DNA from 2 places in the Isoptericola jiangsuensis genome. Region 1 is predicted to be linked to the other one. Evidence: predicted binding sites of a transcription regulator. Region 1 holds the regulator's gene; the other holds the start of a gene.
The links. Region 1 encodes LexA, which represses DNA repair genes until DNA is damaged. Its sites were predicted from a motif close to TCGAACANNTGTTCGA; they were not measured.
Positions count from the first base shown of each region.

Region 2: the regulator LexA is predicted to act here: its motif matches at 2,625-2,640, upstream of uvrA (excinuclease ABC subunit UvrA).

Region 1 covers NZ_PDJJ01000001.1:1,637,732-1,642,003, reverse strand. The annotation lists gene serA (phosphoglycerate dehydrogenase) at 1-81, shown strand, start outside; gene ATJ88_RS07445 (DUF5302 domain-containing protein) at 152-334, opposite strand; gene nrdR (transcriptional regulator NrdR) at 390-878, opposite strand; gene ATJ88_RS07435 (LysM peptidoglycan-binding domain-containing protein) at 983-1,324, opposite strand; gene lexA (transcriptional repressor LexA) at 1,585-2,310, shown strand; gene ATJ88_RS07425 (L-lactate dehydrogenase) at 2,408-3,367, opposite strand; gene ATJ88_RS07420 (ATP-dependent DNA helicase) at 3,378-4,272, opposite strand, start outside.
Region 2 covers NZ_PDJJ01000001.1:1,974,986-1,979,257, forward strand. The annotation lists gene uvrB (excinuclease ABC subunit UvrB) at 1-8, shown strand, start outside; gene ATJ88_RS08915 (TerC family protein) at 244-1,248, shown strand; gene ATJ88_RS08920 (TerC family protein) at 1,245-2,255, shown strand; gene ATJ88_RS08925 (YciI family protein) at 2,258-2,551, opposite strand; gene uvrA (excinuclease ABC subunit UvrA) at 2,670-4,272, shown strand, end outside.

The DNA of each region.
Region 1 (4,272 bases):
GAGATGGCCACCACCGTCCGACTGCGCATCCGTGACGCGTTCGACCGCCCCGAGTTCCCCCCGGGTCCCGCGGCCGGCTGACGCTCGCCGCCGCGTACGCGCGAGGGGCCCCGGACACGACGTCCGGGGCCCCTCGCGTCGTCTGCGGCCGTCAGCCGGACTTGCGCCGGAACATCTGCTGCACGGGACCGGTGGTCTCCGACCCGTGGACGGACCCCGTGTTGCGGTCCGACTCGGCGCTACGGTGATTCGCCGCGTTCTTGCGGGCGAGGGCCTCCTTGAACTTCGCCCTCGTGTCGTCGTCGGGTGCGGTCGACTTCTTCTCGTCGGTCATGACCACAGCATGCGCTGCCGCGCCCCCCGATGCCAGGGGATTGATGCCGTGGGCCTCAGGAGGTGACGTCGTCGGCCGCGGCCGCGGGGGTCCGCTCGGCACGCTCGGAGCGCAGCGAGGTGATCGCCGCCTCGAAGTCCTCCAGGGAGTCGAACGCCTGGTAGACGGACGCGAACCGCAGGTAGGCGACCTCGTCCAGCTCCCGCAGCGGACCGAGGATGGCGAGCCCGATCTCGTAGGCGTCGATCTCGGCGCTGCCGGCGCCCCGCAGGGTCTCCTCGACCTTCTGCGCGAGCAGCGCGAGGTCGTCGGAGCTCACCGGGCGCCCCTGGCATGCCTTGCGCACGCCGGAGACCACCTTGTCCCGGCTGAACGGCTCGGTCGCCCCCGACCTCTTGACGACCGACAGGCTGGCGGTCTCGACCGTGGTGAAGCGCCGCCCGCACTCGGGGCACTGCCGCCGGCGGCGGATCGACGAGCCGTCGTCCGAGGTGCGGGAGTCGACGACGCGCGAGTCGGCGTGGCGGCAGAACGGGCAGTGCATCCGAGGTTCTCCTGCGGTCGGTGCCGGACCCGTGCCCGGCTGCCCGACGAACGTATGCGGGATGCACCGGCGCGTGCAACACCGCCCGCCGGTGGGCACCGCCGTCAGTCGGCGGGCAGCGCGACGACCTGACCCACCCGCAGCTCCGACGTCCGCATCCCGTTGAGGGCCTTGAGCTCGGCGACGACGTCCCGCACGTCCTCCCCCGGCTCGACGAGCGTGCGGGCGAACCCCCACAGCGTCTCCCCGGGTGCGACGGTGTGGAGGTCAACCTCGACCCGGACCGTCTCCGTGCCGGCAACCGCCTGGACGCCGCCGAGCAGGCCCCCGGCCACCGCCAGCAGCGCGAGCAGGACGAGCACGACCCGTCCCCGGACGGTGAGCCGGAGCCCGTCGAGCCCCAGCGGACCGAGGTCGCCCTGCGGGACTGCGGTGATCGTCGACATCTCAACTCCCCCTCGTGGCCGCTGGGGCCGCTCGAACACCTGTGCGTCGTACACCTGTTCGTTCGAACAGGTGTTCCCGTTGTACCACGCGGCGGCGACACGAGTCGAGAGATCTCGAACACGTGTTTGATGTCGACCCCGACCTGCCCTACCCTGGACCCAGCGCGATGGCACGTTTGTCGGTTTCCGCACGGCACGGCGGCTCGGCCGTTCCGGCACCGGCGCCGGGCCGACGACCACGCACGACGACGGGAGACAGCATGACGACGCGACACGGGCCCTCCCCGGCCCCCGAGGGCGCCGTGGCACCGGTGTCGGAGCTGCTCGGCGGCGGGCAGCGGCTCACGCCGCGCCAGCGGGGCGTCCTGGAGACGATCCGCACCTCGGTCGAGACCCGCGGCTACCCGCCGACCATGCGCGAGATCGGTGAGGCCGTCGGCCTGTCCAGCCCGTCGTCGGTCAAGCACCAGCTCACCACGCTCGAGCGCAAGGGGTACCTGCGGCGGGACCCGAACCGTCCGCGCGCGATGGAGGTCGTCGACGTGCCCGACGCCGCCGCACCCGGTCCCCTCGCCGCGCCGACGCCCGACGGCGAGGACGCGACCGTGCCCGCCGCGACCTACGTGCCCGTGGTCGGCCGGATCGCCGCCGGCGGGCCGATCCTGGCCGAGCAGGTCGTCGAGGACGTCTTCCCGCTGCCCCGCCAGGTCGTGGGCGACGGCGAGCTGTTCCTGCTCAAGGTCAGCGGCGACTCGATGGTGGACGCCGCGATCTGCGACGGCGACTGGGTCGTCGTGCGGCGCCAGAACGTCGCGGAGCAGGGCGAGATCGTCGCCGCGATGATCGACGGCGAGGCGACGGTCAAGACGTTCAAGCAGAACGGTGGGCACACCTGGCTCATGCCGCAGAACCCCGCCTACGACCCGATCCTCGGCGACGAGGCGACGGTGCTCGGGCGGGTCGTCGCGGTGCTGCGCAGCCTCTGAGGACCGGGCCCGCACGCGCGAAGGGGCGGGACGTCATCGACGTCCCGCCCCTTCGCCCTTCCTGCGACCTGCCGGCCGCGACGCGGACGCGTCGCGGTCAGAGGCCGAAGCGCTGCTGGACCGCCTTGACGCTCGACGCGGACGCACGCATTCCCACGAGCTCGGAGTCCGACAGCGGGATCGGCACCACCGTCGTGGCACCGCGCGAGTCGACCAGGGTCGGCAGGGACAGGCAGACGTCGTCGATGCCGTAGAAGTCGTCGAGCCGGGTCGAGACCGGCATGACGCGGTGCTCGTCGTTGAGGACCGCCTCCACGATCCGCGTGACGGCGAGGCCCACCGCGTAGTTGGTCGCTCCCTTGCCCGCGATCACGCGGTAGGCCGACTCCACGACGTCCCGGGCGATACCCTCGCGGGCCGCAGCGTCCAGCGGCGGCCGGCCGGGCAGGCTCTTCCAGTCGAGCAGCGGCACGCCCGCGATGGTCGCCGAGCTCCACAGCGCGATCTCGGAGTCGCCGTGCTCGCCGCCGACGTAGGCGTGGACGTTGCCCACCGCGACGCCGCAGTGCTCCGCGATGGCGGCGCGCAGGCGCGAGGAGTCGAGCACGGTCCCTGACCCGAAGACCCGCTCGGGCGGGAGACCGGAGATCTTCTGCGCCGCGTACGTCACGACGTCCACCGGGTTGGTCACCAGGAGGAACGTCGCGTCGGGGGCGACCTCGACGAGCCCGGGCAGGATCTTGCGCGTCAGGGCGATCGTCGCCTCGGCCAGGTCGAGACGCGTCTGGCCGGGCTTCTGCTTGGCGCCCGCCGTCACGACGACGACGTCGGCGCCGCGCACCACCTCGACGTCGTCGGAGCCGATGACCTCCGCCTGCGGGACGAACATGCCGCCGTGGCGCAGGTCCAGGACCTCCGCCTCGACCTTGGACCGGTCGACGTCCATGAGGGCGACGGTCCGGGCGGTACCCCGCGCGAGCGCGGCGTAGGCGAGGGTGGAGCCCACGGCCCCGGCCCCGACGATGGCGAGCTTGGACGTCCGACGAGGTGCGTTCACGGGGCCCAACCTAGACGTCCAGCCGACGCAACGCAGCCCGGACCACACCTTGGTCGGTGGTCCGCCAGAAGTCCGGCATGGACCGCACCAGGAACGTGCCGTAGCGGGCGGTCACCAGCCGCGGGTCGAGGACGGCGACGACACCCCGGTCCGTCGCCGTGCGCACGAGCCGGCCCGCGCCCTGCGCGAGCAGCAGCGCCGCGTGCTGCGCGGCGACCTGCATGAACCCGTTGCCGCCCGCCTCCTCCACGGCGCGGGCGCGGGCGGCCTTGACGGGGTCGTCGGGCCGCGGGAACGGGATGCGGTCGATGATGACGAGGCGGCAGGAGTCGCCGGGCACGTCGACCCCCTGCCACAGCGACAGGGTGCCGAACAGCGAGGTCGCCGGGTCCTCGGCGAACGTCCGCACGAGGCTCGGCAGCTGGTCGTCGCCCTGGCACAGGACGGGCAGGTCGAGCCGTGCCCGCATCGCCTCGGCGGCGGCGGTGGCGGCGCGGCGCGACGAGAACAGGCCCAGCGTCCGCCCGCCGGCCGCCTCGATCAGGCCCGCGATCTCGTCGAGCTGGGCCTCGGTGGTCGGCTCGCGCCCGGGCGCGGGCAGGTGCTTGGCGACGTAGCAGATCCCCTGGCGCGGGTAGTCGAAGGGGCTGCCGACGTCGAGGCCGCGCCAGGAGCTGTCCTGCGCGGCCGCGCCCAGGCCGAGGGAGCGTGCGACGGGGTCGAAGCTGCCGCCGAGCGCGAGCGTCGCGGAGGTGAGCACGGCGGTGCGCTCCCCGAGGAGCTGGTCGCGCACGAGTCCCGCCACGGCGAGGGGTGCCGCGTGGAGCCGCGCGATCCCGTCGCCCCACGCGGCGTCGGCGGGCGGACGCGAGCACCACAGCACGTCGGCGGAGGTGTCCTGTGCG
Region 2 (4,272 bases), 340 kb from region 1:
CGGCCTGACCGGCACGCCCGGCGACCCGGTGCCGTCCCGCCCGGGCGTGGTGTGCCGTATGCTGACACCTCGTTCGTGAAGGGGAGTATTCCTCCGCGGTGACGTCGTCATCACGGTCGGCGCAGTCGTCGGCCCGGCGCCATCGGCCCTGCAACCTCCGGCCCGCGCTTCTCGCGCGTGCCCGTGACGGTGCCTGGCGGAAGAGACCTTCGGTCACAGTGCTGCGTACCGGAGGACACTCGCATGGATGTCGCCCCCTGGGTCTGGATCGTCACCGTCGCCATCATCCTGGCGATGCTCGCCGTCGACTACGTCGGCCACGTGCGCACCCCGCACGCGCCGACCCTCAAGGAGTCGGCCTGGTGGTCGCTCGCCTACGTGCTCGTCGCCGTCGTGTTCGGCTTCATCGTCATGGCCGTCTGGGGCCCGACGTACGGCGGTGAGTACTTCGCCGGGTACATCACCGAGAAGTCGTTGAGCGTCGACAACCTGTTCGTGTTCGTCCTGATCATGACGAGCTTCCGCGTCCCGCGGGAGCACCAGCAGCGGGTGCTGCTCATCGGCATCACCATCGCGCTCGTGCTGCGCACCGTGTTCATCCTCGCCGGTGCCGCGCTCATCGCGAACTTCGCGTGGATCTTCTACGTCTTCGGCGCCTTCCTCATCTGGACGGCGATCGCGCAGGCGCGCTCCGGGACCGACCACGACGACGAGTTCCAGGAGAACGGCGTCCTGCGGCTGACCCGCCGGATCTTCCCGACGACCGACGACTACGTCGACCACCACATGACGACGAAGATCGACGGCAAGCGCTACATCACGCCGATGCTCATCGTCATGATCGCCATCGGCAGCGCCGACCTGCTGTTCGCGGTCGACTCGATCCCCGCGATCTTCGGACTCACGCAGGAGACCTTCCTGGTGTTCACCGCCAACGCGTTCTCCCTGCTGGGCCTGCGTCAGCTCTACTTCCTGGTCGACGGACTGCTCGACCGGCTGGTCTACCTCAACTACGGCCTGGCGGCCATCCTGGGCTTCATCGGCGTCAAGCTGGTGATCCACGCCCTGCACACCAACGAGGTGCCGTTCATCAACGGCGGCGAGCACGTCGAGGCGATCCCGGAGATCTCCACGACGCTGTCGCTGTCCTTCATCGTCGTGACCCTGACGATCACCACGGTGGCCTCGCTGCTCAAGACACGTCGTGACCGCCGCGTGACCGCGGGGTCGGGACCGGAGGACGCATGACCCACGAGCTGCCCTACTGGTTCGAGGCGGTCTCCCTCGCCGTCATGGGCCTGGTGCTGGTCGCCGACCTCGTCATCGTCGGTCGGCGGCCGCACGTCCCCTCCATGAAGGAGGCGGGCACGTGGGTGGCAGTCTACGTCGGCCTCGCGCTCGTGTACGGGCTGATCGTGTGGTGGGTCGGCGGGATCCAGCCCGCCGGGGAGTTCTACGCGGGCTGGCTCACCGAGTACTCCCTCAGCGTCGACAACCTGTTCGTGTTCGTCATCATCATGAGCCGGTTCGCCGTGCCGCGGGAGCACCAGCAGAAGGTACTCATGGTGGGCATCATCATCGCGCTGGTGCTCCGCGGGGCGTTCATCCTCGCGGGAGCCGCGCTCATCGAGCAGTTCACGTGGATCTTCTACTTCTTCGGCGCGTTCCTCGTGTACACCGCGATCAAGCTGGTGTCCGGGGGCGACGAGGACGAGGAGTTCAAGGAGAACGTCGCGATCCGCGGGCTGCGGCGGGTGCTGCCGGTCAGCGACGGCTACGACGGCGCCAAGATCCGCACCGTGGTCGACGGGCGCCGGCTGTGGACCCCGATGCTGGTCGTCTTCGTGGCGATCGGCACGACGGACCTGCTGTTCGCGCTCGACTCGATCCCGGCGATCTTCGGGCTGACGCAGGACCCGTTCATCGTCTTCGCGACCAACCTGTTCGCGCTGATGGGCCTGCGCCAGCTCTACTTCCTCCTCGGCGGCCTGCTGGAGCGGCTGGTCTACCTGCCCGTCGCGCTGGCGTTCATCCTCGGGTTCATCGGCGTCAAGCTCGTGCTCGAGGCGCTGCACACCAACGAGGTGCCGTTCATCAACGGCGGCGAGCACGTGGCGTGGGCACCCGAGATCCCGATCTGGCTGTCGCTCGGCGTCATCATCGGCTCGCTCGCGATCGCCACGGTGGCGAGCCTGCTGCGCACGCGCGGGCGGGCCCACGCCGGTGCCGGCACCCAGGAGCCCGCCGACTCCTGACGTCAGGCGGCGAAGCCGCCGATCACGGGCAGCCACTCGCGCACCGACCGGTCGGCGATCAGGTCCGCGCGCCGGAACGGGTCGTCCGCGAGCACCGCCAGAGCGCCCTGCTCGTCGTCGGCCTCGACGACGAGCAGGGCGCCCCCGGGTGCGTCGGCGGTCGCGGGCAGCGGGCCCGACACGCGCACGACCCCGCGGGCGTGGAGCTCGCCGAGGAAGGCGCGGTGCTCGGGACGCACGGCGTCCAGGGCCGCGGCGTCGGGACGGTAGACGTAGGTGACGGCGAAGGTGGCCATGGCGGCATCCAAGCACGCCGGTCCGTCGGCCGGGCCGGGCGTCCGACGGCGGGGACCGGACCGGGACGTGTCGTAGAACACCTGTACGAATGTCGGCCGGGCGCCGTACGATGCTGCGGTGAGCAACCGCCTCGTCGTCTCCGGTGCCCGCGAGCACAACCTCCGCAACGTCGACCTCGACCTCCCGCGCGACCGTCTGGTCGTGTTCACGGGGCTGTCCGGGTCGGGGAAGTCCTCGCTGGCGTTCGACACCATCTTCGCCGAGGGGCAGCGGCGCTACGTCGAGTCCCTGTCGGCGTACGCCCGGCAGTTCCTCGGCCAGATGGACAAGCCCGACGTCGACTTCATCGAGGGTCTCAGCCCCGCGGTGTCGATCGACCAGAAGTCGACGAACCGCAACCCGCGGTCCACCGTCGGCACCATCACCGAGGTGTACGACTACCTGCGCCTGCTCTTCGCGCGCGCCGGGACGCAGCACTGCCCGGTCTGCGACGAGCCGGTGCGCGCCCAGACCCCGCAGCAGATCGTCGACAAGGTCCTGGAGCTGCCGGAGGGCACCCGCTACCAGGTGCTCGCCCCGGTCGTCCGCGGGCGCAAGGGGGAGTACACCGAGCTCTTCGCCGAGCTGCAGACGCAGGGCTTCGCCCGTGCGCGGGTCGACGGCGAGGTCGTGCAGCTCGCGTCCCCGCCCACCCTGGAGCGCAAGCTCAAGCACGACATCGAGGTCGTCGTCGACCGACTGGTCGCGCGCGACACCGTGCGCCGGCGCCTCACCGACTCCGTGGAGACGGCGCTGGGCCTGGCGGGCGGACTGGTGATGATCGAGCTCGTCGACGCCGACATCGACGACCTCGACCGGGTCCGCAAGTACTCCGAGAAGCGGTCCTGCCCCAACGACCACCCGCTGAGCCTCGACGAGATCGAGCCGCGCACGTTCTCCTTCAACGCGCCGTACGGCGCCTGCCCGGAGTGCACCGGCATCGGGTTCCGGCTCGAGGTCGACCCGGACCTCGTCGTGCCCGACGTGGAGAAGACGCTGCGCGAGGGCGCGGTGGCACCCTGGGCGCAGACCTCGTCCGAGTACTTCGAGCGCGTCCTGTCGGCGCTCGCCGACGAGATGAAGTTCTCCCTCGACGTGCCGTGGCGCGCGCTGCCGCAGCGGGCCCGGGACGCGGTGCTGCACGGCCGCAACCACGAGGTGCACGTGAAGTACCGCAACCGGTGGGGCCGCGAACGGCAGTACTCCACCGGGTTCGAGGGCGCGATCACGTTCCTCGAGCGTCGGCACGGCGAGACGGAGTCCGACTGGTCGAAGGACCGGTACGAGGCGTTCATGCGCGAGGTGCCCTGCCCGGTGTGCCGGGGGGCGCGACTCAAGCCCGAGGTGCTCGCGGTGAAGGTCGGCGACAAGTCGATCTGGGACGTCTGCCGGCTGCCGATCGCCGAGTCGAAGCAGTACCTCGACGCCCTCGACCTGGGTCCGCGCGAGGCCGCGATCGCGGGCGAGGTGCTCAAGGAGATCCACGCCCGCCTCGGGTTCCTGCTCGACGTCGGCCTGCACTACCTGACCCTCGAGCGCGCCGCGGGCACGCTGTCCGGCGGCGAGGCGCAGCGCATCCGGCTCGCCACCCAGATCGGCTCGGGCCTCGTGGGCGTGCTGTACGTCCTCGACGAGCCGAGCATCGGCCTGCACCAGCGGGACAACCGGCGCCTCATCGACA